Regions from separate parts of the Geodermatophilus sp. SYSU D00710 genome, predicted to be linked through region 2. Evidence: predicted binding sites of a transcription regulator. Region 2 holds the regulator's gene; each other region holds the start of a gene.
The links. Region 2 encodes LexA, which represses DNA repair genes until DNA is damaged. Its sites were predicted from a motif close to TCGAACANNTGTTCGA; they were not measured.
Positions count from the first base shown of each region.

Region 1 (9,770 bases), on a different contig from region 2:
GTCCTGGTTGCGGCGCAGCTCCTCGGCGACGTCGGCGTCGGAGAGGGTGGTCAGGTCGGGGTGCGACCACGTGTGGTTGCCGAAGGCGACCTGCCCGGACTCGATGAGCGGCCACAGGTCGCGGGCGTTGTCGCCCCACGTCCGGTAGGAGCAGTTGGGGAAGAACGTCAGCCGGGTGCCGGTCTCGCGGCAGAGGGTGACCATGGCGGCGACCACCTCGCCGTTGCTGCCGTCGTCGATGGTCAGCGCGATCTGCGGGCCGGTGCCGGGCAGCTCCTCGACCACGCCGTGCGGAGCGGGGACGGCGACGATGCCGCCCGGGCCGCTGGGGGTCGCCGGAGCCGGCGTCCGCGCGGGCGCGGGGGCGGGCTGCGCGAGGTCGAGACCGGCCGCGCCGCGCCCCACCGCGGCACCCGTGAGCCCGGCGGCGAGCAGGTACAGGAAGCCCCGGCGGTCCACGCGCCGGACGCTAGGAGGGGGCCCCGGCGCGTCCCGGTCAGCGACACCAGCCCGCTCGCGTGCCCGCCACGCTCCGTGGCCTGCCGACTACGTCGCCGCGACGAGGCCCGCCTGCTCGATGAGCCGGGCCTGCTCGCGGCACCACGGGGACCAGGCGTCGCGCTCGGACTCCTCCTGCCGGCGCCGGAACTCGGCCCATCCGAGCAGCTCCCACTCGCCCACCTCGCGGGGATCGGGGTCGGGCGTGCCGGTGTAGCGGCCGAGGTAGACCGGGCAGACCTCGTTCTCCACCACGCCGCGGAACTCGGCGCGGTAGCGGTACCCGGGCAGCGCCGGGCGCAGGTCGGCCACCTGCAGCCCGAGCTCCTGGGACGCGCGGCGGGCGATCGCGGCGGCGTCGTCCTCCCCGGGACCGGGGTGGCCGCAGACGGTGTTGGTCCACATGCCGGGGAAGGTCTGCTTGTCCGCCGCACGGCGGGTGACCAGCAGCCGGCCGTCGTCGGCGAACAGGTAGGCCGAGAAGGCCCGGTGCAGCGGCGTCTCGCCGTGGTGCACCAGCGGCTTGGGCATGGTGCCGATGGGCGTCCCGTCGTCGTCGACGAGCACGATCAGCTCCGCTGCGGTCACCGTCACCGGCCCATCCTCCCCCGGTGCGCGGTTCCGGCACACCTCCCCCGGGCAGGGAAGGGGGCATGCGGCAGTTCCAGAACGACGGCCTCACCTTCGACGTCCAGGACGGCGGCCCGCCCGACGGCGAGCCCGTGGTGCTCCTCCACGGCTTCCCCCAGGACTGCACGGCCTTCGACCGGATGGCGCCGCTGCTGCACGACGCCGGCCTGCGCACCCTCGCGCTCGACCAGCGCGGCTACAGCCCCGGCGCCCGGCCGAGCGGGCGCGGTTCCTACCGGCTGCGCGCGGTCACCGGCGACGTCCTGGCGCTGCTCGACGCCGCCGGGCTGGAGAGCGCACACGTCGTCGGCCACGACTGGGGCGGCGCCGTGGCCTGGGCGCTGGGCGCCTGGCACCCCGACCGGGTGCGCACGCTGACGGCGCTGTCCACCCCGCACCCGGCCGCGGCCGGCCGGGCGGTGCTCACCAGCGACCAGGGGCTGCGCTCGTCGTACATGGCCGCCTTCCAGGTGCCGGTGGTGCCCGAGCGGCTGCTGCTCACCCGCGACGGCGCCGCGCTGCGCGGCGTCCTCGAGAACGGCGGCCTGCCCCCCGACGCCGTCGCCCGCTACGTCGACCGGATGCGCGAGCCGGGCGCGCTCTCGGCCGCGCTCGGCTGGTACCGGGCCATCCCGCTCGCCGCGCGGGACGGCGTCGGGCGGGTGTCCGTGCCGACCCTGCACGTGTGGAGCACCGGCGACGCCTTCCTCGGGCCGGCCGCCACCGCCATGACCCGTCGCCACGTCACCGGGCCCTACCGGCTCGAGGTGCTCGACGGCGTGCCGCACTGGATCCCGGAGCTGGCCGCCGAGCGCACCGCCGAGCTGGTGGTCGAGCACGTCCGGACGGCGGTCGGCGCCGCTCGCTGACCACCGCCGCGGAGGGTCACCTCGTCGGGACACGGCCCGACCCGCGCCGATCACGACCGCGAGCTGTCCCCCCGTGCGGTGGCCCCGGGGCCGCGGGGCATGGCCGACCGCCCGGGCGGGCACCCCTCCCGGGAACGTTCCGGAACAGGAGGAGCAGCCATGTCGACCACCACCACCCGCCGCCGCTGGCGCCTGGCCGCCGTCGGCCTCGCGCTCGCCCTCTCGCCGGTCACCGCCGCCTGCGGCTCCGACGTCGTCGACGACGGGGTGGAGCAGGAGGTCGAGGAGGGCGTGGACGAGGCCGAGCAGGAGGTCGAGGACGCCACCGACGGCGAGGACTCCGACGGATGACGGACGATGATGCAGAGACCTCTTTGCAAAGAGGTCTCTGCATCTTAGTCTGAGGGCGTGACCGAACTCCCGCCCGAAGCCGTCGTCGACGTCACCGACCCGCGGACGCTGCGCGCGCTGGCCCACCCGCTGCGCACCGGCCTGCTCGCCCTGCTGCGCTCGGAGGGCCCGTCGACGGCCTCCCGGCTGGGACAGCGGCTGGGCGAGAGCAGCGGCACCACCAGCTACCACCTGCGCCAGCTCGCCGCCCTCGGCTTCGTCGAGGAGGTGGCCGGCGAGGGGACCGCGCGGGAGCGTTGGTGGCGGGCCCGGCACCGCAGCACCCGCTGGCGCACCGAGGACCTCGTCGACCAGCCCGGCGGCCGCGAGGTCCTCGAGGAGCTCACCCACCAGTCGCTGGGGCGGCAGCGGCGTGTGCTCGCCGCGCACGCCGAGCAGCGGGAGTCGCTGGACGACGTCTGGCGCGACGCCGTCTCGCTCAACGACTGGGCGCTGCACCTGTCCCCCGCCGCCGTCCGGGAGCTGACCGAGGAGCTCAACGGGGTGCTGGCGCGCTGGCGCGCCGAGCGCGAGGAGCCGGGCGAGCCGCTCGTGCACGTCCTGCTCGACCTGTTCCCGCTGACCGAGGACCCGGCGTGAGGGCTCCGCTGTCGGTGCACTCGGCCGGCCGGCGGTTCGTCGGGCTCACCGCGCTGCGCTGGCTGCCGGTCGGCATCTCGGCGCCGGTCACGGTGCTGCTGGCCTCGTCGCGCGGGCTCTCCCCCGCCGACATCGGGCTGGTGCTGGCCGTCTACTCGGTGGTCACGCTGGTGCTGGAGCTGCCGACCGGCGGGCTCGCCGACGCGATCGGGCACCGGCCGGTCCTGGTCCTGTCCGGGCTGCTGGGCACCGCGTCGCTGCTCACGATGGCCGCCGCGGACTCCGTGCCGCTGTTCGCCCTGGCGTGGGGGCTGCAGGGCGCGTCGCGGGCACTGGACTCCGGCCCGCTGGAGGCCTGGTACGTCGACACCGTGCACGCCGCGGACCCCGACGCCGACCCGGCGTCGGGCCTGTCGCGAGCCGGCGCCGCCGACGGCCTGGGGCTGGCCCTGGGCGCCGCGCTCGGCGGGGCGCTGCCGCTGCTGGCCGAGGGCCGGGGCAGCGCCGCGCTCGTGCTGCCGCTGCTCCTGGCCGCGGCGCTGGTCGCGGTGTCGGTGGTCGCCGTCCTCGCGCTCGTCGTCCCCCTGCCGACGGCGACCTCGGGCGGGCTGCGCGCCCTGGCCGGCGGGGTCCGGGAGGTGCCGGTGGTGGTCCGCGACACCGTGCGGCTGGCCGCGCGGCACCGCGTCCTGCGCCGGCTGCTGGCCATCTCGTTCCTGACCGGCACGGCGCTGACCACCCTCGAGGTGCTGGGCCCGCTGTGGTTCGCCGAGCTCGGCGGCGGCCTCGACCGCGGGGCAGCGGTGTACGGGGTGGTCATGGCCGCCTCGTTCGCCGCCGCCGGGCTGGGCGCCCTGCTGGCACCCGCCGTCCGCCGGCTCGCCCGGGGCTCGGTGGCCTGGGCCAGCCTGGTCACCGCGGTGCTCGGCGCGCTCGCCGTCGCCGCGGTCGCGGTGGCCGGGCACGTGGCGGTCGCCGCCGCCGCGTTCGTCGTCTTCTACCTGGCCAACGGCGCCGGCTGGCCGCTGCGCCAGGCGCTGCTGCACGAACAGGTGAGCGCCCCCCAGCGGTCGACGACGGTGTCGGCCAAGTCGCTCGCGCTCATGGTCGGTGGCGGCCTCGGCAGCCTGCTGCTGCCCCGCCTGGCCGACGCCGCCGGCCTGCCGGCCGGCTTCCTCGCCGGGGCGGCCGCGCTGCTCCTCATCGCCGCGGTCTCCCTCGGGCTGCGCCCGCGGGACGAGGAGCTCGCGGCGCCGGACGCGGTGCCGGCGCCGGCGGTGCGCTGATGTGACGCACCCCGTCGGGTTGCGCACGGCCACCGGGGGTAGCGGCGGGACATGGCTGAGCTCCCCCAGGCGCATCTGCAGGGCCTCAAGGTCGCCGTCACCGGCGCGAGCGGCAACGTCGGCACCGCGCTCCTGCGGCGGCTGACCGCTCCCGGCAGCGGCGTGGCCGAGGTCCGCGGGCTGGCCCGCCGGGAGCCGCCGGACCGGGAGCCGTACTCGTCGGTCACCTGGTACACCGCCGACCTCGGGGACACCAGCAGCGAGCAGGCGCTGACCAACCTGCTCGAGGACGTCGACGCCGTCGTCCACCTGGCCTGGGTGCTGCAGCCGGGGCGGCGGTCCGACGAGCTGCGGAAGGCCAACGTCGACGGCACCCGCCGGGTCATGCGCGCCGCGGTGGCCGCCGGCGTGCAGCACGTGGTGCACATGTCCTCGCTGGGGGCCTACGCGGCGGGCGGCGGCGACCGTCCGGTCACCGAGGACTGGCCGGTGACCGGCATCCCGAGCTCGCAGTACAGCCGGCAGAAGTCCGAGGCCGAGCGGGTCGTGCGCGAGGTCGTCGGCCGGCGGTCCGACGTCACGCTGACCGTCGTCCGGCCGACGCTGGTGCTCCAGCCGGAGGCGGCCAGCGAGATCGGCCGCTACTTCCTCGGCCCGCTGGTGTTCGGCGCGGTGCGCCTGGTGCCCGGGCAGATCGCCTCCGTCCTGCCCCTGCCGCTGCCGTCGCTGCGGGTCGGCTTCGTCCACGCCGACGACCTCGCCGACGCGATCACCCGCATGCTCGACCGGCGCGTCCCGGGACCGTTCAACGTCTCCGCCGACCCGGCGCTCGACGCCGACGGGATCGCCCGCGCGCTGGGCACCACGCGGATCCCCGTCCCGGCGGTGCTGGTCCGGACCGGGCTGACGGCGGCCTTCCGCGCGCACGTCGTCCCCACCGAGCCCGGCTGGCTCGACCTGGGCCTCCGGTCGCCGGTGCTCGACACCACCCGCGCGCGCACGCAGCTGGACTGGCAGCCGGCCCACCGTGGGGACGACGTCCTGCGCCAGTTCGTCACCGCCCTCGGCCGCGGTGAGGGTGCGCCGGGGCCGCTGCTGTCCCCCACGGGCGGCCGCGAGTACGACCCGGCCGGCGACCCGGCCAACGTGCCGAACCGCCGTCCGGACTGAGCGGCTCTGCCCGGTCCGGGTTTCGTCACTCCGGCACCGGGCCGCAGCCGGGCGCCGTCGGACGCCGTGGCCGCGCGGGACCAGACGCCTCACCTGCAGATCCGCCGTCCACAGGACTTGCCCACTCAGCTGTTCGAACGTATGATCGAATCTGTGACGGAAACGCCGGCGGTCGACGAGCCCCCAGTGGGGTGGGCGTCGGGGCCGCTGGGTGAGGTCCAGGCCGCCGACCGGGAGGCGTCCCGGCAGACGGCGCGGCGCTACCGGGCGATCGCGGCCTTCGCCGCCACCCGTCCCGCCTCCGTCGACCGGCAGCCCGGGGAGCCCGGCTCCATGTCAGCCGAGCGGTGGGCGGCCCGGGCCGAGGTGCTGCGGCCGGTCAGCGAGTGGGCCGCGCACGAGTTGTCGATCGCGTTGGACCTCACCGCGCAACGCGCCGAGGAGGAGCTGGCGCGGTCGCTGACCCTGGTGCACCGGCTGCCCCGGGTGCTCGGTGCGCTGGAGTCCGGGTTGCTGCACGCCGGGCACCTGTGGTGCCTCCTCGAGCACGTGGCCCCGATCGCCGATGACGCGCTGCGCGCCCGCATGGAGGCCGAACTGCTCGCCTGGGTGGCCACCCGGCACCAGGTGACCACCCCGGCGCAGCTGGGCGACCGGGTGCGTCGCGTGGTCGCCCGGCACAACGCCCGCGACGCCGCCCGCGACCTGGACCGGGCACTCGAGCAGCGCGGCGTCACCGTCCGCCCGGATCGCACCGCCGGGATGAGTGTGGTCTCGGCGCTGCTGACCACCCCAGAGGCGCACGCCCTCGTCGCGACCCTGGGCGCCCACGCCGACGCGCTGCCCACCGATCCGGCGGACACGCGCACCCGCGGGCAGAAGATGGCCGACTGCCTGCTCGACCTGGTGCTCCGGCCCGGCGAGACCGGTCTGCCGCCGGTGCAGGTGGCGCTGACCGTGGTCGCCCCGGTCGGCGCACTGTTGGGCGGGGATCAGCCGTGTGAGGTCGACGGGCAGGTGGTGCCCGCCGAGCTGGTCCGCGCGCTGCTGGCCGCCCTCACCGGCTACCCGGTCGACGCCGCACCCGCCACCACCGGCCCTGCCGCGACCGACACCGAGCCGACCGACACCGCTCCTCCCGGCGGGCCGGCGCGTCCGGTCCTGAGCGAGGAAGAGGACTTCGCGCTGTGGTCGGAGGAGATGGAGCGCCGAGTGCTGGCCGGCGAGTTCGACGCCGAGCCGCCACCCTGCTACGTCGACGATGACCCGCCACCGGATCCCGGGCCGCCGCCGGCCGACTGCGCAGCACCGTTCGACGCGACCTCCGCCGCGCCCGTGCCCGATGGCTGGTGGGCCCGCGCCGACCGTGCCGTGGACGACGCCGGCACCGCGCTGCTCGGGCTCGAACGCGCGCTGGGCCACGCCCGCCGCACGGTGGCCACCGCGCAGCGCGCCGACGCCGCCGACGAGGCCGCCTGGGCGGCGAGTCCCGCCGGCCGGGTCACCGCCGCCAGTGACGTCCTCACTCAGCTCACCGCGGCTACCGACCAGGCCCGGGAGACGCTGGCCGCCCTGCTCGCCGCCACCGGCGGCGGCGGGCTGGACGACCGGCCCCGGATCGCGCTCACCGGCGCGGCCGGCGGTGCGCTGCTGGCCCTCACCGACCTGCCTGCCCTGCACCGCGCCCGCCAGAGCGGCACCGGCCTCGGCGCCCCTGCCGCCGGCGCCGGCTACCGGCCCGGCGCCGCCCTCGACCGGCACGTCCGCGCCCGCGACCGCCGCTGCCGCTTCCCCGGCTGCCGCCGCCGCGTGCCCCGCGGCGGCGAGCTCGACCACAGCGTTCCCTGGCCGGCCGGGCCCACCGCCGCGGCCAACCTCACCGGCTACTGCACCGGCCACCACCGCGGCAAGCACCAGGCCCCCGGCTGGCGACACACCCTCGCCGCCGACGGCACCCTCACCGTCACCACCTCGTCCGGCCTCACCGCCACCACCACCCCACCGCCGTACTAGAGGAACCCCGCCGGGCGCGGGGCCACCGCGTCCTGGAGGCCCGGGGGTCGCGTCGAACTCGGCTCCGAGTGGTGACACGTCCCAGAGCCGGCGTGGGCGGGAGCCGGCAGCGGCACCTCGATGCCGAGCCTCGGTCCACTCCCGGTCGCGCGTGAGTGGGCCGCGGCCGGGGCTGGGTCCGTCGCGCAGACGGATCGCGCTGGGGCGAGCGGTGACCGCCGCGCCATCGCCGGCCTCGGGGAGAGCACCTGACGACCGGCTCGAGCACGTCCTCGTTGACCACCTCGACGCCCGGTAGGAGAGTCCCGGCCCTCGGACGGGCACCAGCCCCGGCACCATCAGCCGGGCTCCTCGAGGAGTGGCACCATGCGCCGTTTCCGGTTCCTCCTGGTCCTCCTCCTCGCGCTCGCGGCGCCGATCGTCTCCGCTTCCGCTGCGGCCGCTCAGACCACCGTGTTCGTGAGCATGACCTTTGCGGAGCCGGTTCACCCGAACACGGACTGTCCGGCCTTCCCCGACTCCTCCTGCGGGTCCGGTCAGGTCATCCCGCTGGGCCGGGCGACGTCAGAGATCGTGTTCGGCGCCGGGTGCGGCGGGACCTGTGACATCCGGACCATCTACCTGGCCGATGGGACGATCATCCTCGAAGAGACGTCCAGCCCCGGCGAGTGCGTCGCGGAGCCGGCGTGCTTCCCCGGTCCGATCGAGGTGCGCCGCAGCACCCTCACGAGCGTCGTCATCGGGGGCACAGGGGCTTATGAGGGTGTGACGGGGACGCTGACAGGCACCGTCAGGTTCTCGATCAGCAACGCCCGGCCCGCCGGCGCGGCCATCGTCAAGCTCTCGGGCACCATCAGCTACTAGCCGGGCCAGGCCCGTCGACCGGCCTCCCGTGGAGCCCGAGAGTCCTTGCCGTGTCCCCGAGCGGGCGGCTGACGAACGCCATGGGCAGTCGCGACGCGGAGGATCTGCAGGAGGAACCCGTCCGCCGGCCGGCCCGGCGCCCGCGGGACCCTCAGCCCCGGCGTGTCCAGGCGCCGACGGTCCGGCCGGTGGCGGCGAAGACGTCGGCGGCCTGCTCGCTGCGCAGCGCGACGAACAGGCCCTCCGCCTCGGCCAGCACCACCTCGGGGCTGTCCTCGGCGACCAGCCGGGCGTGTGCGGTGGTTCGCCGGCCGTCGCTCTCACCCATCTCGGCGGTGAGCAGCAGCGGCACGCCGAGGTGCACCGGCCGGCGGTAGCGGACGGTCAGCGTGGCGGTCAGCCCGCCGCGGCCGGCCGCGCGGAGCGCGCGGGCCAGCACGTGGTCGAGCAGGGTGGCCACCACCCCGCCGTGCACCAGCCCGGGCGGCCCCTCGTGCGCCTTGCCCACGGTGACCCGGCCGGTGGCCCGCCCGTCGGGGCTGTCCGATGCCACCAGCGGCGGCGCCACCGGGCTGCCCGGCCCGTACACCGGGCTGTACCAGCGCTCCCCGGTCTCGGGGTCGTCGACGCGGGCGATCTCGTGCAGCTCCCGGCCGGTGGCCCGCAGCCGGGCGGCCAGCTCCCGCGCGGCGACCACGGCCGCCGCGAGCTCCTCCTCCCCCACCTCGGTGCGCAGGGCGGCGTCGACCAGCTCGCGCAGCGCCTCGCCCAGCTCCCCGACCGCCACCCGCCGCGCGGCCCGCGCCTCCGGGGACAGCGGCTCAGCCACGCGGCATGCCGGCCGCGCGCAGCAGCCCTCCACCGACGATGACCCGCTGCACCTCACTGGTGCCCTCGTACAACCGGTACAGCCGCGCGTCGCGGTAGAAGCGCTCGACGGGCGTGGTCCGCAGGTACCCCAGCCCGCCGTGCACCTGGACGGCGCGGTCGGTGGCCCGCCCCACCATCTCGCTGCACCACAGCTTCGCCGCCGACGGGCCGATCGAGGTGTCCTCACCGGAGTCGTACCGGGCGGCGACCTCGCGCACCATCGCCCGCCCGGCCAGCAGCTCGGCGTACATGTCGGCGATCAGCGCCTGCACCAGCTGGAACCGCCCGATCGGGGCACCGCCCTGCTTCGCCGTCGCCGCGTAGGCCACCGACTCGTCGAGCACCCGCTGCGCCATCCCCACGCACAGCGCCGCGATGTGCAGCCGGCCGCGGGAGAGCACGGTGAGCGCCTTGGAGTACCCGCGCCCCTCCTCGCCGACCAGCGCGTCGGCGGGCACGCGGACGCCGTCGAGGAAGACCTCCGAGGTCCAGGCGCCGGACTGCCCCATCTTCTTGTCGCGCGGGCCGAGCGTGACCCCCGGCGTCCGCGCGTCGACGACGAAGCTGGAGATGCCCCGGC
Region 1 is NZ_JBJGYX010000002.1:55,655-65,424, forward strand. It holds gene ACI78U_RS01310 (polysaccharide deacetylase family protein) at 1-459, opposite strand, end outside; gene idi (isopentenyl-diphosphate Delta-isomerase) at 547-1,092, opposite strand; gene ACI78U_RS01320 (alpha/beta fold hydrolase) at 1,152-1,997, shown strand; gene ACI78U_RS01325 (hypothetical protein) at 2,157-2,348, shown strand; gene ACI78U_RS01330 (helix-turn-helix domain-containing protein) at 2,406-2,987, shown strand; gene ACI78U_RS01335 (MFS transporter) at 2,984-4,273, shown strand; gene ACI78U_RS01340 (NAD-dependent epimerase/dehydratase family protein) at 4,325-5,443, shown strand; gene ACI78U_RS01345 (DUF222 domain-containing protein) at 5,597-7,456, shown strand; gene ACI78U_RS01350 (hypothetical protein) at 7,823-8,320, shown strand; gene ACI78U_RS01355 (PaaI family thioesterase) at 8,472-9,149, opposite strand; gene ACI78U_RS01360 (acyl-CoA dehydrogenase family protein) at 9,142-9,770, opposite strand, start outside.
Region 1: a site for LexA is predicted at 5,577-5,592, ahead of ACI78U_RS01345 (DUF222 domain-containing protein). Genes of this name have one in related genera too.

Region 2 (9,770 bases):
GCTTGCGCGGACGCGGTCGACGGGGTCCTCGCCGCCCGCCCCGAGGTGGTCGTCCTCGTCGCGCCGGACGTCGACGGCCGCTACGGCCCCGGCGACGGCGGGGACCTGCGGGGCTACGGCGTCGACCTCGAGGTGCCGCTGTCCGGGCGGGTGCGCCCGGGCGGCCGGCGGACCCCGCTGGGCCTGACCGTGGGCGCCTGGCTGCTCGACGCCGCCGGGCACACCGGCGCCCGGGTCGGCGTCGGCCCGCGCGACCTCGCCGAGGTGGTGGCCGGGCTCGCCGGCCCGGTGGGCGTGCTGGCGATGGGTGACGGCTCGGCCCGCCGCAGCGTCAAGGCGCCCGGGCACCTCGACGACGCCGCCGCCCCGTTCGACGCCGCCGTCGCCGCGGCCCTGGCCGCCGGGGACGCCGCCGCGCTCGCCGCGCTGGACGCCGCCGAGGGCGAGCGGCTGCTGGCCGCCGGCGTCCCGGTCTGGCGGGCGGTGGGCGCGCTGCTGGCCGGCGGCGTCGTGGACGCGCGGCTGCTCGCCGACGAGGCGCCCTTCGGCGTCGGCTACCTGGTGGCCTCGTGGCAGGGCCGGTGACCCTCCCGCCCGTCCTCGCCGTGGTCGGGCCCACCGCCACCGGCAAGACCGCGCTGGCCGTCGAGCTCGCCCTGGCGCTGGGCGGCGAGGTGGTCAACGCCGACTCGATGCAGCTCTACCGCGGCATGGACATCGGCACGGCCAAGCCCGACGCGGCCGAACGGCGCGGCGTGCCCCACCACCTGCTCGACGTCTGGCCGGTGCGCCGGACCGCGTCGGTGGCCGAGTACGCCCGGATGGCCCGCGCCGAGATCGACCGGCTGCGCGCGGCCGGTGTGCTGCCGTTGCTGGTGGGCGGGTCGGGCCTGTACGTGCGGGCCGTCCTCGACGACCTCGACATCCCCGGCACCGACCCGGCGGTGCGCGCGCGGCTGCAGGCCGAGCTCGACGACGTCGGGCCGGCCGCGCTGCACGCCCGCCTGGCCGCGCTCGACCCCGCCGCGGCGGCCGCGGTCCTCCCGTCCAACGGCCGGCGGATCGTGCGCGCGCTGGAGGTCGTCGAGCTCACCGGCGGGCCGTTCCGGGCCACGCTGCCCGAGCCGCGGCCGCACTACCCGGCGGTCGTGGTCAGCCTCGACCGGGAGCCCGCCGAGCTGGACCGGCGCGTGGCCGACCGCGTGGACCGCATGTGGGCCGCCGGCTTCGTCGCCGAGGTCGAGGCGCTGGTGGAGCAGGGGCTGCGCGAGGGCCCCACCGCCTCCCGCGCGCTGGGCTACGCGCAGGTGCTGGCCCAGTTCGACGGCACGCTCACCCCCGACGAGGCGCGGGAGCGCACGGTGGGCGCCACCCGCCGCTTCGTGCGGCGGCAGCGGTCCTGGTTTCGCCGCGACGCGACGACGACGTGGTTCGACGCCGGCCGACCCGACCTCGCCGACGCCGTCGGCGCGCTGCTCGCCGGCCGTACGATCGGCCGGTGAGCGACCGGTTCCTCCTCGGGCACGGCACCGAGAACGACTTCGTCGTGCTGCCCGACCCCGACGGGGACCGCTGGCCCGAGGACCGTCTCGACGCCGCGCTGGTCCGCCGGCTGTGCGCGCGCCGCTCGGGCCTCGGCGGCGACGGCGTGCTGCGGGTGGTCCGCAGCGTGCACGTGCCCGACGCCCCCGCCGTCCTCGGCGAGCAGCTCGGCGCGTGTGAGTGGTTCATGGACCACCGCAACGCCGACGGCTCGCACGCGGAGATGTGCGGCAACGGCATCCGGCTGTTCCTGCACGCCCTGGTGACCGAGGGCCTGCTCGACCGCGCGGCCTGCGCCGACGGGGTCCTCGTGGGCACCCGCGGCGGGCCGCGACGGGTCGGCGCGGGTCCCGACGGCACCTACTGGGTGGACATGGGCCCGGCGCGCCCGTTCGGCCGCGGCGAGGCGACCGTGGCCGGCCAGGTGTTCGCCGGCCAGGCGGTGTCGATGGGCAATCCGCACCTGGTCTGCCTGACCGACGCCGACCTCGACGCGCTCGACCTCACCGCGCAGCCCGGGTTCGACCCCGCGCTGTTCCCCGACGGCGTCAACGTCGAGTTCGTGCGGGTCCTCGCCGCCGACGTCGAGGGCGCCGACGCGCACGTGCGGCTGCGGGTGCACGAGCGCGGGGTGGGGGAGACCCGCTCGTGCGGGACGGGCGCCTGCGCCACCGCCTACGCCGCGCTGGCCGCCGGGTCCGACGGGCCGCAGCGCGGCACGGTCGTCGTCGACGTCCCCGGCGGCCGGCTGACCGTCGACGTCACCCCCGAGACGACCGTGCTGCGCGGCCCCGCCGTCGTGGTGGCCACCGGCGACCTGACCCGGGAGTGGCTCGGCTCCTAGGGGTTGTCCGGGGTGTCGGCGCGGGTCTCGGGCTCGTCGGTGGGCGCCTCGGGCTTGTCACCGGGCCCGACGTTGCCGGTGCCGCGCGGCGTGCCGGCCCCGGTGTCCTGGTCGGCGCCGCCGAAGAGGTTGCGCGGGACCTCGAGGCCGGCCGGGTCGCGGCCCGGGTCCTCGACGCCGGCGTCACTGCTGGTGCTCACGGGGTGCCCCTCTCGTCGGTGCTGCGGACGGTCCCGACCTACCCGGCTCCCGGCGGGATGCACCTGACCCGTTCCGGTGTTGCACCCGGTGTATGACGACTGCACAGACGACAACCCAGGTGACCACTGACGACGCGCGTGTCACGCTGGACGCGATGACGACCGCCTCCCGCAGCACTCCGATCGACGACCAGCAGGCCGTCGACCCCCGTCCCGCGCCGGCCGGCCAGTGGGACGACGACACCGACGACACCACCGGCTCGTACGACCTCGAGGCCCGCGGCGCGCTGCGCCGGGTGGCGGGCCTGTCCACCGAGCTCGCCGACATCAGCGAGGTCGAGTACCGGCAGCTGCGCCTCGAGCGCGTCGTGCTGGTCGGCGTGTGGACCGAGGGCACCCAGGCCGACGCCGACCGGTCGCTGGCCGAGCTGGCCGCGCTCGCCGAGACGGCGGGCTCGGAGGTGCTCGAGGCGGTGAGCCAGCGGCGGGACAAGCCCGACGCCGGCACCTACGTGGGCTCGGGAAAGGCCGGCGAGATCCGCGACATCGTGGCCGCGACCGGCGCCGACACCGTGATCTGCGACGGCGAGCTGACCCCCGGCCAGCTCAACGCGCTGGAGCGGATCCTCAAGGTCAAGGTGGTCGACCGGACCGCGCTGATCCTCGACATCTTCGCCCAGCACGCCACCAGCCGGGAGGGCAAGGCCCAGGTCGAGCTGGCGCAGATGCAGTACATGCTGCCGCGCCTGCGCGGCTGGGGTGAGTCGCTGTCCCGGCAGGCCGGTGGCCGCGTCGCCGGTGGTGGCGGCATCGGTACCCGCGGTCCCGGTGAGACGAAGATCGAGACCGACCGGCGGCGGATCCGGTCGCGGGTCAGCAGGCTTCGCCGCGAGATCGCCGGCATGGCCACCGCGCGGGCGACCCAGCGCTCGGCGCGCGGCCGCAACGCCGTGCCGAGCGTGGCGATCGCCGGCTACACCAACGCCGGCAAGTCCAGCCTGCTCAACCGGCTCACCGGTGCCGGCGTGCTGGTGGAGAACGCGCTGTTCGCCACCCTCGACCCGACGGTGCGCCGCGCGCAGTCGCCCGACGGCCGCGAGTACACCCTCACCGACACCGTCGGGTTCGTGCGGCACCTGCCGCACCAGCTCGTCGACGCCTTCCGCTCGACGCTGGAGGAGGTGGCCGGCGCCGACCTGCTGCTGCACGTCGTCGACGGCTCCGACCCCGACCCGCTCGGCCAGATCGACGCGGTGCACGTGGTGCTGCGCGAGATCGACGCCGCGGCGGTGCCCGAGCTGATCGTCGTCAACAAGGTCGACGCCATGACCGAGGACGACGTGCTGACCCTGCGCCGGGCGCTCCCCGGCGCGGTGTGGGTCTCGGCGCGGACCGGCGAGGGCATCGAGCGGCTCCGCGAGGTCGTCGCCGCCCGGCTGCCGCACCCGGACGTCGAGGTCGAGGTGCTCGTGCCCTACGACCGCGGCGACCTGGTGGCCCGCGTCCACCGCGACGGCGAGGTCTTGAGCGAGCAGCACGAGGCGGATGGCACCCGGCTGAGCGCGCGGGTCGACGGCGGCCTGGCCGCGGCGCTGGAGCGGTTCGCCGTCCCGGTCGGCTGACCGGCCGCGGCGCTCGCCCGCCCGGGTGACCGGCTGCCCGCCGGCCACCCGGGCGGCTCGCCGTCCCCCGCGGCGAGGTCACGGCCGGGTCACGGCCCGGTACCGTGGCCGCGTGACCAGCGGCGTGGTGCGTCGGGGGAGGGGAGCGCCGGCCGACGGCGACCCGTCGGCCCCCGTCCCCGCCGTCGTGACCCCCGGACGGCCGCCGTGGTGGCTGATGATCCTGTCGCTCGTGGTGACCGTGGGCGTCACCGTCGACCTGCTCAGCCGGGGTGTCCTCGAGCGGCTCGACCTCGAGGTCTCCGAGATCGTCAGCCAGTGGGGGCTGCGCGACTCCCCGGTCTACTGGCCGGTCTGGGCGGTGACCCAGATCGGCGGACGGGGCACGATCCTCGTCGTCCTGGCCGGCCTGGTCGGCTGGCTGTGCATCCGCCGGCGGACGCTGCTGCCCCTGGTGCGGGTGCTCGTCGCCCTCGCCCTGCTGACCGTCGTGGTCTACGCGTTCAAGTTCGGCACCGGTCGCACGGCGCCCGCCTATCCCGGCTCGTTCTTCCACCGCGACGGCGCCAGCTACCCCTCGGGGCACGTGGCCAACGCCGTGCTCATGTGGGGCGTGGCCCGCTGGCAGGCCGTCGAGTACCGGCTCGCGCCGCCGGTGCAGCGGACGCTGTGGTGGCTCAGCGTCGTCGGGCCGGTGGCCACCGGGATCGCCATGGTCTCGCTGGACTTCCACTGGGTCACCGACGCGGTCGTCGGGGCCGCGGTCGGGATCCTGCTGCTGGGCGTGGTGCACGCACTCGACGCAGTCGTGCTGTCACGCTGGGCGAGTGCCCGCGTCGGCCGTCCTCCCGCGTAGCGCGCGGGCGTCCGCCCCGCGCGCACCGGCCGCCGTCCTCGGGCTCGCGCTGGGGCTCGCCCCGGTCCTGCTGCCGGCGGCCTCCGCGGCCGCCGAGGAGGCCGCGCCCGCACCGCGCTGCCAGGTGACCGACCCACGGCTCGCTGAGCTCTCCGGGCTCGTCGACGTCGGCGACCGGATGCTGGCCGTCGCCGACGGCGGTGAGCGGGTGACCGTCGCGGTGCTCGACCAGACCTGCCGGGTCGTCGACGAGACCGTCGCGCCGCTGGACCCCTACGACCCCGAGGACCTCGGCGTCGGACCCGACGGCACCGTGTGGCTGGCCGACACCGGGGACAACAACGCCACCCGGGGGACCGTCGCCCTCATCGCGCTGCGGCCCGACGGCGCCACGGCGCTGTACCGGCTCACCTATCCCGACGGCCCGCACGACGCCGAGGCACTGCTGGTCGCGCCCGACGGCACGCCGTACCTGGTCACCAAGGAGGTGCTCGGGGCGAGTCACGTCTACCGGCCGGCGGCGCCGCTGGTCGACGGCGGCACGGTCGCGCTGGCCGACGTGGGCACCGTGGCCTTCACGCTCACCGGGACGCCGGGCGGCCCGGTGGGGCGTGCCGGCCAGTTGCTGGTGACCGGGGGCGCCGTCGCCCGCGACGGCAGCCGGATCGCGCTGCGGACCTACACCGACGCCTACGTCTGGCCGCTCGCCGGGTCCGACGTCCCGGCCGCGCTGGCGGGCGAGCCGGCGCGCATCGCGCTGCCCGAGGCACCGCAGGGGGAGGCGGTGTCGTTCACCGCCGACGGCGCCGCGCTGCTCGTCGCCGGGGAGGGACCGCCCGGCGACGTCACGGTCGTGCCGATCCCGGCCGGGGCCGCCGCGTCGTCGTCACCGGCGGGGACCTCGACGGCGACCTCGACGGCGACCGCGCCCGCCGACGGCGGCACGGACGTCCCCCCGATCACCGCCGCGCTGGTGGCGGCCGCCGTCGCCACGGTGGCGGTGTGGATCGGCGGCCGCCTGCGCCGGCGGCGGGCGGCCGCGCCACCCACCGGCTGAGCCCGCGGCCACGCGGGCCCGGCTCCCGCCGACCGGCGCGGCGGGAGCCGGGCCCGCCTGGGGTCGGGCGGTGGGGTCAGACGCGGCGCAGGACGGACACCACGCGGCCGAGGACGGTGGCCTCGTCACCCGGGATGGGCTCGTAGGCCGGGTTGTGCGGCAGCAGCCACACGTGCCCGTCGCGCCGCTTGTAGGTCTTGACCGTGGCCTCGCCGTCGAGCATGGCGGCGACGATCTCGCCGTTCTCGGCGGTGGGCTGCTGGCGCACGACCACCCAGTCGCCGTCGCAGATCGCCGCGTCGACCATCGAGTCACCGGCGACGCGGAGCATGAAGAGGGTGCCCTCGCCGACCAGCTCGCGCGGCAGCGGGAAGACGTCCTCGACGGCCTGCTCGGCCAGCACCGGGCCGCCGGCGGCGATCCGGCCGACCAGCGGCACGTAGGTGGGCGCGGTGCCGCCGTCGGCGGCGGCCGGCGCGGCCGGTGCGCCCTCGGTGGCCGTGTCCCCGGGCAGCCGCACGTCGAGCGCGCGCGGGCGGTTGGGGTCGCGCCGCAGCCAGCCCTTCTTCTGCAGCACCGAGAGCTGGTGGGCCACCGACGACGCCGAGGACAGGCCCACCGCCTCGCCGATCTCCCGGACCGAGGGCGGGTAACCGCGGCGGTCGATCGAGTCGCGGATGACCTCGAGGACCCGGCGCTGCCGCTGGGTCAGCCCGTCGCCGGCGTCGCCCCGGTCGGGGAACGACCGCACCGCGGCGGTCTGCCCCCCGGCGCCGTCGGCAGCGGTGTCCGTCCCCCGCCGGCCTCCTCGCCGGGTGGCCGTACCCCCGCGCGTGCCCTGGCCGGTGCCGCTCGTGCCCGCCACGTCTCCTCCTCGCCGGCCGTGTCGCCACGGCCCTCGTGTCCCGCCCGCCGCCCGGAGGACCCGGCCCCCGGACGCCGGGAGGTGCCGGCGTCCGGGGGAACGGGCGGACGGCTGCTGATCGGACCGTAGCGCCTCGGGCCCGGTACTTCAAACGTGTGTTCGAAACCCGTCGGAGGTGTCGGGTCGACCCCGTCGGCCCCATGCGGTAGACATCGCACAGACGTTCGATCGAACGCGTGTTCGACGGCGGTGGGGCGACGAGGAGGAGTGGTCATGGGCAGCGTGCACCAGGCGGTTCTGGAGTTCGACGCGGCGGTCCGGGTCCCCTGGCGGCCGCTGCTGGCGGAGGGGGCCGTGCGCGGGACCGCGGCCCCGCGCCGGCAGGCACCTCCCCCGGCCCCGCGTCGCCCGGCCCAGGGCGCTCCGGCGTCGCCGCGGGCGGCCCTGCCGGGCTCGGGTCCGCGGATCACCGGGCACCTGCGGCCGGTGCCCGACCGCCCGGCCGCGGCGCCCGTCCGTGCCACCGGTCCCGCCGCGGGGCCGGCCGCCGAGGCGCCCCGCACCCGCCGGGCACCGGCGCGGCCGGGGGGCCGGCCGGTGCGCTGCGAGCCGGCCCGGGCCGGCCGCGGTCCGGCGGCGCCGGCCCCCGGCCCCGTGCGGCTGACCCACCGCGGGCGCCGCCTGGTGGCCGTGCTGGTCCTCGCCGCGGGCGTCGGCGGCGCGGTCCTGGGGCGGGAGGTGCTCGCCCCCGAGCAGGGCCTGCGGCTCGCCGGGGAGAGCAGCGTCGTCGTGCAGCCGGGTGACACCGTGTGGTCGATCGCCGGCGAGGTCGCCGGCCCGGAGCAGGACGTGCGCGTCGTCGTCGACGCGATCGAGGAGCTCAACGACCTCGAGGACTCGGCGGTGGTCGCCGGTCAGGTGCTGCGCCTGCCGTGACCGGGACGGGGGCACTCCCCGGACAAGTGACGAGACCGCCCGGCCCGGTTCGTCAACCATCGGTGTCCGGTCGCTCACGCATCCGGCTCGGACGAACACATACGGTGAGGACGTGTCAGCAGCCGTGAACAGCAGGGCAGCGGTGTCGTTCGGGTCGCCGCAGGACGTCGAGGTGCTCGTGGACGGCGCCTGGGTCGTGGGCGCGATGCTCGGCTGGCGGCACGACGACACCGGCGCGTGCGAGGTCTGGGTGCGACTGCGTACCGAGGTCCCGGGCGTCGTCGAGGGCGCCGGGACCTGGGTCGAGCTGGCCGCCGTCCGGCTGCCGGAGCGCCGGCTCACGCTGGCGCCGGCGGTCACCGCGCACACCGCCGTCACGGCTTCCGCTCCCGGGGGGCCCGTCACGGCCGCGATGTCCGTCGTCCGCCCGGTCGGTGTGCCGGCTGCTGACCGCCCGCGCCGTTCCCGCCGGCACTGTGCCGACGTGACCGCCGAGCAGCCGGCCGTCGGCGCGGAGGCGCCGGGCCGGCACCGGGCTCCCTCCGCGGCCGGCGCCGGCCGACACCGCGCGGTCACCGCCGAGATGCCGGCCGTCGGCGTGCCCGTCGCCACCCCTGACACGGCCCTCGCGCCGGACGGGGAGCCCGACCTGCTCACCCGGCCGATCCGCCTGGGCGACCTGGTGCCGAACCCGCGCGGCAGGCGTCCCGCGGTGCGCCCGTCGGTCTGAGCGACCCCTCCCCGGCGTCCCGCGCCCTCCCGGACCCGCCGGCGGCGTCGCCCGACGGTGCCGGGCCGTGCACCGCGCGGCCGCGTGTCCGTGGCCGCTCCGTACACCCGGCAGTCCTGTCCCGCGCGCCGATGCGCGGGCGCCGCGGCGTGTCGTGTGACGGGTGGGAGAGGTGGTCGCGCCTGGTCACCGCGAGGTCACGACCGCATCTCGGCGGAAGAGACACGCCCGGCGTCGGCTTGCAGATGTTGTGGAGCCCGGCCTACTGTCCCCCTACATCTAGTGGTCACGACGGAGGGAGTCCTCCACAGGGCGTCCTCAGGTCATCCCCGGGGTGTCCACCGGATGTCCCCAGAGGGGTCCACAGCAGAGGGCGGCGAGGCGCGGTGGCCGGTGGCATCCGGCCGTCCGCCGGTACGTCCCACCCGGCGCCGGGGAGACCGGCACCGAGCCCGTCCGCAGAGGGAGGTGAACCGCAGTGCGCTGCCCCTTCTGCCACAACCCCGACAGCCGGGTGATCGACTCGCGCGAGGCCGACGAGGGTGCCACCACCCGCCGCCGTCGCTCCTGCCCCGCCTGCGGCCGCCGGTTCACCACGGTGGAGGAGGCCGTCCTCGCCGTCGTCAAGCGCAGCGGGGTCAGCGAGCCGTTCAACCGCTCGAAGGTCGTCGCGGGCGTGCGCCGGGCCTGCCAGGGCCGGCCGGTCGACGAGGACCAGCTCCAGCAGCTCGCCCAGCAGGTGGAGGACGCCATCCGCGCCAGCGGGGTGGCCGAGGTGCCCAGCCACGAGGTGGGCCTGGCGATCCTGCGGCCGCTGCGGGAGCTCGACGAGGTGGCCTACCTGCGCTTCGCCAGCGTCTACCGCGCCTTCAGCTCGGTCGAGGACTTCGAGAAGGAGATCACCGAGCTGCGCGCGCGGCACCACACCGGTGGCACGCCACCGCTGCCCGGCATGCAGCTCGACCCGCCGCCGCGCCGTCGTGGCGGGCGCGGCCAGGCCGGCACCAGCGGCGCCGCCACCCCCTGACCACCGGCCGGCAGCGTCGCCGGACCGTCCAGCACCACCTCAGAACCGTCAGCACCAACCGCTAGGAACAGGGTGGCTCTCTTCCCCAGCC
Region 2 is NZ_JBJGYX010000028.1:9,276-19,045, forward strand. It holds gene ACI78U_RS14110 (hypothetical protein) at 1-585, shown strand, start outside; gene miaA (tRNA (adenosine(37)-N6)-dimethylallyltransferase MiaA) at 582-1,502, shown strand; gene dapF (diaminopimelate epimerase) at 1,499-2,386, shown strand; gene ACI78U_RS14125 (hypothetical protein) at 2,383-2,586, opposite strand; gene hflX (GTPase HflX) at 2,742-4,208, shown strand; gene ACI78U_RS14135 (phosphatase PAP2 family protein) at 4,321-5,064, shown strand; gene ACI78U_RS14140 (hypothetical protein) at 5,036-6,121, shown strand; gene lexA (transcriptional repressor LexA) at 6,198-6,986, opposite strand; gene ACI78U_RS14150 (LysM peptidoglycan-binding domain-containing protein) at 7,260-7,922, shown strand; gene ACI78U_RS14155 (hypothetical protein) at 8,035-8,652, shown strand; gene nrdR (transcriptional regulator NrdR) at 9,131-9,679, shown strand.

Region 3 (9,770 bases), on a different contig from region 2:
CCACGGCACCCGCCTCAAGCCCGAGATCCTCGCGGTCAAGCTCAACGGCCGCTCGATTGCCGAGGTCACCGGCCTGTCGATCGGCGAGGCCGCGGACTGGCTGCGCGCGCTGGAGCTCGGCGAGCGGGAGCGGGCGATCGCCGACCGCGTGCTCAAGGAGATCCAGGCGCGGCTGTCCTTCCTCGTCGACGTCGGCCTGGACTACCTGTCCCTCGACCGGCCGGCGGCGACGCTGGCCGGCGGCGAGGCGCAGCGGATCCGGCTGGCCACCCAGATCGGGTCGGGGCTGGTGGGCGTCCTGTACGTCCTCGACGAGCCCTCGATCGGGCTGCACCAGCGCGACAACACCCGGCTGATCGAGACGCTGGTGCGGCTGCGGGACATGGGCAACACGCTCATCGTCGTCGAGCACGACGAGGACACGATCAAGACCGCCGACTGGGTGGTCGACATCGGTCCCGGCGCCGGCGAGCACGGCGGCGAGGTGATCGTCAGCGGTCCGGTCGAGGAGCTGCTGGCCAGCGAGCGGTCGCTGACCGGGCAGTACCTGTCGGGGCGCAAGGAGATCACCGTGCCGGCGGTGCGGCGGCAGCCGCAGCCCGGCCGCGAGCTGGTGGTCAAGGGCGCCCGCGAGCACAACCTCAAGGGCGTCGACGTCACCTTCCCGCTGGGCCTGCTGGTCGGGGTCACCGGGGTGTCCGGGTCGGGCAAGTCCAGCCTGGTCAACGACATCCTCTACACGGTGCTGGCCAACCAGCTGAACCGGGCGCGGATGGTCCCCGGGCGGCACCGCACGGTGACCGGTCTGGAGCACCTGGACAAGGTCGTGCACGTCGACCAGTCGCCGATCGGCCGCACGCCGCGGTCGAACCCGGCCACCTACACCGGGGTCTGGGACCAGGTCCGCAAGCTGTTCGCGCAGACGTCGGAGGCGAAGATCCGCGGCTACCAGCCGGGACGGTTCTCCTTCAACGTCAAGGGCGGGCGCTGCGAGGCGTGCTCGGGCGACGGCACGATCAAGATCGAGATGAACTTCCTGCCGGACGTCTACGTCCCGTGCGAGGTGTGCAAGGGCGCCCGGTTCAACCGGGAGACCCTCGAGGTGCACTACAAGGGCAAGACGGTGGCCGAGGTCCTCGACATGCCCATCGAGGAGGCCGCGGAGTTCTTCGCCGCGATCCCCTCGATCTCGCGGTACCTGCGCACCCTCACCGACGTCGGGCTGGGGTACGTGCGGCTCGGCCAGCCGGCGACGACGCTCTCCGGCGGTGAGGCGCAGCGGGTGAAGCTGGCCAGCGAGCTGCAGAAGCGGTCCAACGGCCGCAGCGTGTACGTCCTCGACGAGCCGACCACCGGCCTGCACTTCGAGGACATCCGCAAGCTGCTGCTGGTGCTGCAGGGGCTGGTCGACAAGGGCAACTCGGTGATCGTCATCGAGCACAACCTCGACGTCATCAAGAGCGCCGACTGGCTGATCGACATGGGCCCCGAGGGCGGGTTCCGCGGCGGCACGGTCGTGGCCGAGGGGCCACCGGAGTTCGTCGCGTCGGTGCCCGAGTCGCACACCGGTCGGTACCTGGTGCCGCTGCTCGACCCCGAGGCGATCGAGGCCGCGGCGGCCGGCCCGAAGAAGCGGGCCACGCGCAAGCGCGCCAGCTGACCGCCTGTCCGCTCACGACGGCGCCGGTCCCGGAGTCCCGGGACCGGCGCCGTCGGCGTAGCGGGGGGCCGCTCAGCCGCGGCGGCGGAGCCGGAGGACCGTGGCCGCGCCGGCGGCGAGCACGGCCACCACGGCGGCGGGCAGCACCCAGCCGGGGAGGCCGCCGTCGTCGGACGCCGCGGACGCCGTGTCGGTCCCGGCGCTCGACGGCGTCCCGTCGGCCGTCGGGCCGGCCGTGGCGCCGGCGGGGTCGGTCGTCGGGGCGGAGGTGGTCGGCGCGGTCGCCGGCGGGGGAGCGGCGGGGGCGTACTGGAACGCGAAGGTGCCGTCCAGGGCGTGACCGTCGTCGGCGACGGCCGACCAGGTGACCGTGTGCCGGCCCGCTGCGACCAGGGTGACGGGCGCGGTCAGGACGGCGCCGTCGTGGACCACCGGGCCGGCGCCGACGGGCGTCCCGTCGGGGCCGGCCACCGCGACCTCGCCGCCGAGCACGCTCGCGCTGAAGGTGAGGGTGACCGCCTGCGGGGTGGTCGTCACGGTGCTGTCGGCGGCGGGCTCGGTGGCACGCAGGGCGGTGTGCGCCGAGGCGGTGCCCGGGACGGCCATCACGAGGCCGAGGGCGAGGACCGCCGTCGCCAGGAGCCGCACGAGCGCGGCGAGCGGACGGGGGACAGGCAGCACGGGACCTCCAGGGCACAGAGTGTTCACGTGCTTGGTCGTCGGCGGAGGCCGTGTGGTTCCCGGCTGGTCCGCTCGCCGCTCTGGTCACCCGTCAGTAGGGCGGTGGGGTGGTGGTCGCGGTGAGGCCGGACGGGGTGGTGACGGTGAGGGTGCCGTCGGCGGCGAGGGCGTGTCGCCAGCCGGGGGCCTGGTGCTTGCCGCGGTGGTGGCCGGTGCAGTAGCCGGTGAGGTTGGCCGCGGTGGTGGGTCCGGCCGGCCAGGGGGTGGCGTGGTCGAGCTCGCCGCCGCGGGGGACGGGGCGGCGGCAGCCGGGGAAGCGGCAGCGGCGGTCGCGGGCGCGGACGTGCCGGTCCAGCGCCGCACTCGGCCGGTAGCCGGCGCTGGGTCCGGGGGCGCCGAGGCCGGCGCCGGTGCGGGCGGCGCGGTGCAGGGCGGGCAGGTCGGTGAGGGCCAGCAGCGCGCCGCCGGCCGCGTGGGTGAGTGCGATGCGGGGCCGGTCGGCCAGCCCGCCCCCGCCGGTGGCACCCAGCAGGGCGGCCAGCGACGTCCGGGCCTGGCCGGTGGCGGCGGCCAGCTGGGTGAGGACGTCGGGTGCGGTGGTGATCCGGCCGGCGGGACTCGCCGCCCAGGTGGCCTCGTCGGCGGCGTCGGCGCGCTGCGCGGTGGCCACCGTCCGGCGGGCGTGGCCCAGGGCGCGCTGCAGCCCGAGCAGCGCAGCACTCGCCTGGTCGACGGCGCGGTCGGCGCGCGCCCACCAGCCATCGGGGTCCGGTGCGGCCACCTCGTCGGCGTCGGCCGTGTCGTCGGCGTCGGCCGTGTGGTGCGCGTCGGGCGGATCGTCCGGTGGCAGGTCCTCGTCGAGGTAGCAGGGCCCGGGGCGGGCATCGAACTCCCCGGCCAGGATCCGCGCTTCCAGCTCCTCGGCCCACCGCGCGAAGTGCTCGTCCTCGGTGAGGAACGCCGCCGCATCGACCCCGACGGCCGCGTCGGTGTCGCCGATGTCGGTGTCACTGGTGGTGGCGTCGGCCGCGGTGGTGCCGGCCGCGGTGGTGTCGGCCGCGTCGGTGTCGGTCGCCTCGCCATCGGCCGCGGTGTCGCCGATGTCGGTGTCACTGGTGGTGGTGCCGGTGGTGGCGTCGGCCCGGTGGCCGGTGAGGGCGGCCAGCAGCGCGCGGACCAGCTCGGCGGGCACCACCTGCCCGTCGATCTCACAGGCGGCGTCCCCGCCCAGCAGCGCCCCGACCGGGGCGACCACGGTGAGGGTGACCTGCACCGGTGGCAGCCCGGTCTCCCCGGGGCGCAGCACCAGGTCCAGCAGGCAGTCGGCCATCTTCTGCCCCCGGGTCCGGCGATCGGCCGGATCGGCGGGCAGCGCGTCGGCACAGGCGCCCAGCGCGGCGACCAGTGCGGCCGCCTCGGGGGTGGTCAGCAGCGCCGAGACCACGCTCATCCCGTCGACCCGGTCCGGGCCGGCCGACACGCCACGCCGGCGCACCGCCTTGAGCAGGTCATCGGCGGCGGCGCGGGCGGTGCGCTTGAGCAGCTCCCGGCGGGCCTTGTCGCCCAGCTGCGCCGGCGTGGTGTGCCGCCCGGCCGCCCAGGCCAGCAGGTCGGCCTCGATCGCGGCGCGCAGCGCGTCGTCGGCGATCGGGGCGACCTTGTCGATCAGCGGGCCCAGGTGCCCCACGTGCAGCGCCCCCGATTCCAGCGCGGTCAGCGTGCCCGGTAGCCGGTGCACCAGGGTCAGCGACCGCTCCAGCAGCGCCTGCGCCGCCTGGGTGGACAGCGCCAGGGCCACCGCGAGTTCGTCGGTGGCCCACTCACTCACCGGCCGCAGCACCTCGGCCCGCGCCGCCCACCGCTCGGCGGCCATCGCCCCCGGCGAGCCCGGCGGCCGATCGGCCGACGACGGCCGCGCGGCGGCGAACGCGGCCACCGCCCGGGCCCGCAGCGCGGTCTGCCGGGCGATCTCCCGGTCGGTGGCCTGCACCGCTCCCAGCGGCCCCGACGCCCACTCCACCAGGGGTGGTTCGTCGACCGCCAGGACTCCCGCCACGCATTCGATCATACGTTCGAACGCCGTGCCGATCAAGTCCTGTGGATGACGAACTCACTGGTCAGACGGCTAGCGGGTGCTCGGCCGCGGAGCCCGGCGGCATGGCTGCGAGGGGTGGCGAGACACGACCGCAGCAGGTCCTCAGCGGCCCCGCCGGTAGAGGGCGGCCGCGGCGGGCGCGAGGACGACCAGCAACCCCGCCGCCCAGGCCAGGGCCGGCCACACGCTCGCGTCGCCGACCCCGGTGAGCGCCCGCACGGCGTCCGCGGTGAGCGTGATCGGCTGGTTCTCGGCGAAGCCGCGCAGCCAGTCGGCCATCGTGTCGGTGCTGACGAACGCCGAGCTGGCGAAGGTCAGCGGGAAGGTGAGGACGAACGCCGCCGACTGGGCCGCCTCGGGGCTGCGCACCGCCAGCGCGATCAGCACGTAGAACCAGGTGACCGCGTAGGACAGCAGCAGCACGACACCGAGGCCGGCCACGACGCCGGCGACGCTGCCCGGCCGGTACCCGACGGCGAGGCCGACGCCCAGCATGACCAGGAGCGTCACCACGGTGCGCGCGGCGTCGGCGAGGGTCCGCCCGGACAGCACGGCCGAGCCGGCCATCGGCAGGGTCCGGAACCGGTCGACCACGCCCCGGCCGAGGTCCTCGGCGAGCCCGACGCCGGTGGCGACACCGGTGAACACCGCGGTCTGCACGAAGATCCCGGGGATCAGGTAGTCGACGTACTCGACGCCGGGCGTCTGGATGGCGCCGCCGAAGACGTACCGGAACAGCAGCACGAACATCACCGGCTGCACCAGGGCGAACACCAGGACCGGCGGTGTCCGGAACGCGCCCACCAGGCTGCGCCAGCCGGTGGTCAGCGCGTCGCGCACCGCCCAGCCGACCAGTGGCCGGCTCGCCGACACCGCGGGCGGGCCGAGGACCGATCCGCGAGCCACGGCGTCGGTCCGGGGCGCGGGGTCGGTGACGAGGGAGGTGGTCATGCTGCGCTCCGGGTGGTCGTGTCGGCGGTGCGGCCGGTGAGGGCGAGGAAGACGTCGTCGAGGGTGGGCTCGGAGATCCCGACGCCGCGGATGCCGATCCCGGCGGCGTCGAGCCGGCGCACCAGCTCGGGCAGGGCCGTGCCCGGGTCGGCGACCGGCAGCCGCAGCACCCCGTCGCTGACCGCGGCCGGGCCGGTGCCCAGGCCGGCCACGGCGGTCACGGCCGCCGCCGTACGGTCGGGGTCCCTCAGCGGCACCTGCAGCGCGCCGCCGCCGAGGGAGGCCTTCAGCTCGGCCGGTGTGCCCCGGGCGATCACCCGGCCGGCGTCGACGACCGCCAGCGAGGAGGCGAGCCGGTCGGCCTCCTCCAGGTACTGCGTGGTCAGCAGCACCGCGGTGCCGGCGGCGGCGAGCTCCTCCACCACCTCCCACAGCGCCAGGCGCGACCGCGGGTCCAGGCCCGTGGTGGGCTCGTCGAGGAACACCACCCGTGGCTCGGCCACCAGTGCGGCGGCCAGGTCCAGCCGGCGTCGCATGCCTCCCGAGTAGGTCCGCGCCGGCCGGTCGGCTGCGTCGGTGAGGCCGAACGCGTCGAGCAGCGCGTCGGCGCGCGCCCGCCGCGACGCCCGGGTCAGGTGCCCGAGCCGGCCGAACATGCGCAGGTTCTCCCTCCCGGTCAGCGCCTCGTCCACCCCGGCGTACTGGCCGGCCAGGCCGATGCGCGCCCGCAGTCGCGTGCCGTCGGACACGCCGTCGGGACCGACGGGCACGCCGGCCACCGTCGCGGTGCCGGCAGTGGGGCGCAGCAGGCCGGTGAGCAGCCGGACGACGGTGGTCTTGCCGGCGCCGTTGGGGCCGAGCAGCCCGACGACGGTGCCGGCGGGCACCTCGAGGTCGACCCCGTCGACGGCGGTCACCGCGTCCGGTCCACTGCCGAACCGGCGCACCAGCCCCTCGGCGACGACGGCGGGCGGGTCAGTAGCCACGGAAGGCCTCCCGGCGGACCTGGCGGCGCGGGATGCCCGCGGCGGACAGCGCGGTGGTGGTGTCGCGGACGAAGGCCGGGGAGCCCGACACGTGGTAGGTGGCCCGGGGCAGGTCGGTGGTGACCCGCTCCAGCTCCCGTCCGAAGGCCGCGCGGTCGCCCGGGTAGGCGGCGGCGTGCGCGAGCTCCTCGGTGTCGGCGCGGAACGGGTGGTCGCGGCCGACGTGGACCAGCGTCACGCGGCGCCGGTCGCCCGTCGCCGCGAGGTGGCGTAGCAGTGCCCGGTGCGGCGTCACCCCGACGCCCTGGGCGAGCAGCACGACGTCGTCGGCGGTGTCGGCCAGGGCCGATCGCTGCAGCGGCCGGCGCAGCCGGACGCGGTCGCCCGGGGAGAGCCCGGTGAGCGCCCGCTTGAACCGGCTGCCCGAGGCGAGCCGGGTGCCGATCAGCACCTGCGGGTCCTCGGGGGCCGAGGCCAGGGAGAACGGCTTGGTCCCGCCGTCGCGCAGCGAGACGAAGGCGTGGTGGCCGGCGAGGTGGGTGAGCGGCTCCACGGGGGCGAAGGCGAACGCCGTGACGCCCCCCTCCGTGTCCGTGCGGCCGACGAACTCCAGCGTGGCGGTGCTGAGCAGGGCCATGGCGGTCTCCGAGGTCTGTGGGTGGTGCCCGGCGCCGTCCACGGTAGCCGACCGTTGGTACCTGTCAACGATTCAGAGGAAGAAACAGTCGGCTCCGCTAGACTGCGTCCCGTGGGGATGCCCGTGCCGATCGAGGACCTGCCGCTGCCGGTGCTGCTCGCCCAGGCGGGTCACCGGGCGGCGCTGCTGCTGGGCCGGCAGTTCTCCGACTCCGGGCTGCGCCCGCGGCACGGCCAGATCCTCATGCGGCTGGAGCAGACCGGGTCGGCGACCCAGCAGGAGCTGCTCGAGCAGCTGGCCGTGGACCCGAGCGTCCTGGTCGGCCTGCTCAACGACCTGGAGGACGCCGCCCTCGTCGAGCGGGTGCGCGATCCCGCCGACCGCCGCCGGCACATCGTCCGGCTGGCCGACGAGGGCAGGGCCGTGGCGGCCGACGTCCACCGGTCCGTCGCCACCGTGCACGAGCAGCTGTTCCCGGACACGAGCGAGCGGGACCTGGCGACCCTCCGGCGGCTGCTCGTCGCCGTCTGCGCCGCGGGCGAGGACGACTGCCGCTGAGCGCCGCCGGACCAGGTGATCACCTCTTGAGCGGATCCGGCCCCGGACCGTATCGTCCCCTGTGACGGACGTCACGCCTCCCCATCGGCGTGCCCGGTCCCCGATGGAGGAGACGCCGATGAGCGCGCTCACGCCCGACTGCGATCCCGACCTGTCCCACTGCGGGCAGCCCGTACGCAGGTCCGGCGGCGTGCGCTCCACCCTCGTCCTCGTCGCACTGGTGACCGTCGCCGCGCTCGCCGTCACCGGGAACGCCGTCCCCGGTGCCGTCGCCGTCCTGGCCGGCGGGGTGGGGCTCCTCGCGGCGCTGGCGCTGGCCGCCAGGGTTGTCCGCCTGGGGCAGCGGGCCCTCACCGCCCTGTCCCTGCCGGCGCTGCACCGCTCCCGCGCCGCCGGCTGACCTCGGCCGTCCCGCGGCGGCCGGGAAGATGGCCCGGTGAGCCGGGCCGTCGAGGACTCCAACCTGCGCATGCTGCGTGCCCGGGACGTGATGGACCGCAGCTACGCCGAGCCGCTCGACGTGGCCGCCCTGGCCCGGGTCGCGCACGTCTCCGAGGCGCACTTCATCCGCACCTTCAAGGCCACCTTCGGCGAGACGCCCAACCGCTACCTGCAGCGCCGGCGGGTGGAGCGGGCGATGTTCCTGCTGCGCAGCACCGACCGGTCGGTGACCGACGTCTGCATGGCCGTGGGCTTCGCGAGCCTGGGCACCTTCAGCCGGGTGTTCGCCGGGATCGTGGGGGAGCCGCCCAGCGTCTATCGGCGGCGCGGGCCGCTGGCGCCGGTGCCCTCCTGCTTCGGCATGCGGTGGCTGCGGCCGAGCGAGAAGACAGCAGTTCCGGAGAAGCCCGCGGACCCCGCCGGGTCCTAGCGTCGTGATCATGTTGAAGACCATCTCGATCACGTCGATCTACGTGCTGGACCAGGACCAGGCCCTCGACTTCTACGTCGGCAAGCTGGGCTTCCAGGTCCAGGTCGACCAGCAGTTCGGGCCGATGCGTTTCCTCACCGTCGCGCTGCCGAGCGACCCCGGCCACGCCGTGCTGCTCGAGCGGCCCGCGCCGCCGTCGGTGAGCCCGGAGATCGCCGACACGGTGCGCGACCTGGTCACCAAGGGCGCCGGCGGCGGGCACCTCTTCCTGACCACCGACGACGCGCACGAGACCCACGCCAGGCTCAAGGAGCTGGGCGTCGACCTGCCCGAGGAGCCGGTCGTGCAGCCCTACGGCATCGACTTCGGTCTGCGCGACCCCTTCGGCAACTCCGTCCGCATCGCCCAGATGACCCCGCCTCCCTCGAGCTGAGCCGCGCCCCGGCCCCCGGCCGGGCCCGTCCCGCGGGCCCGGCCGGACCGCACCGGCACGGCCGGGAACCACAGCGGTGTGGTTCGCGGGGACGGAGGGCGGGCGGACCGTCGTCCGGGGCACCTAGTGTGGAAGCGTGCCCGACCCGTCCACGTACCGACCGGCGGTCGGCTCCATCCCCGAGTCGCCCGGGGTCTACAAGTTCCGCGACCCGAACGGCCGCGTCGTCTACGTCGGCAAGGCCAAGAACCTGCGCCAGCGGCTCAACAGCTACTTCGCCGACGTCGCCGGCCTGCACCCGCGCACCCGCCAGATGGTGACGACGGCGGCCGGCGTCGAGTGGACCGTCGTCGGCACCGAGGTCGAGGCCCTCCAGCTCGAGTACAACTGGATCAAGGAGTTCGACCCGCGGTTCAACGTCCGCTACCGCGACGACAAGAGCTACCCGTCGCTGGCCGTGACGCTCAACGAGGAGTACCCGCGGCTGCAGGTCATGCGCGGGCCGAAGAAGAAGGGCGTCCGCTACTTCGGCCCCTACGCCCACGCCTGGGCCATCCGCGAGACCCTCGACACGCTCACCCGCGTCTTCCCCGCCCGCACCTGCTCCAACGGCGTGTTCAAGCGGGCCGGGCAGATCGGCCGGCCCTGCCTGCTCGGCTACATCGGCAAGTGCGCCGCGCCCTGCGTCGGCCGGGTCAGCGCCGAGGAGCACCGGGCGATCGTCGACGACTTCTGCGACTTCATGGCCGGCCGCACCGACCTCATGGTCAAGCGGCTCGAGCGGGAGATGGCCGAGGCCGCCGAGGCGATGGAGTACGAGAAGGCCGCCCGGCTGCGCGACGACCTCGGCGCGCTGCGGCGGGCGATGGAGAAGCAGGCGGTCGTGCTCGGCGACGGC
Region 3 is NZ_JBJGYX010000007.1:97,252-107,021, reverse strand. It holds gene uvrA (excinuclease ABC subunit UvrA) at 1-1,660, shown strand, start outside; gene ACI78U_RS05195 (copper resistance CopC family protein) at 1,733-2,341, opposite strand; gene ACI78U_RS05190 (DUF222 domain-containing protein) at 2,433-4,397, opposite strand; gene ACI78U_RS05185 (ABC transporter permease) at 4,539-5,387, opposite strand; gene ACI78U_RS05180 (ATP-binding cassette domain-containing protein) at 5,384-6,373, opposite strand; gene ACI78U_RS05175 (FAD-dependent oxidoreductase) at 6,363-7,010, opposite strand; gene ACI78U_RS05170 (MarR family winged helix-turn-helix transcriptional regulator) at 7,128-7,568, shown strand; gene ACI78U_RS05165 (hypothetical protein) at 7,687-7,968, shown strand; gene ACI78U_RS05160 (helix-turn-helix domain-containing protein) at 8,005-8,439, shown strand; gene ACI78U_RS05155 (VOC family protein) at 8,450-8,872, shown strand; gene uvrC (excinuclease ABC subunit UvrC) at 9,009-9,770, shown strand, end outside.
Region 3: a site for LexA is predicted at 4,402-4,417, ahead of ACI78U_RS05190 (DUF222 domain-containing protein). Genes of this name have one in related genera too.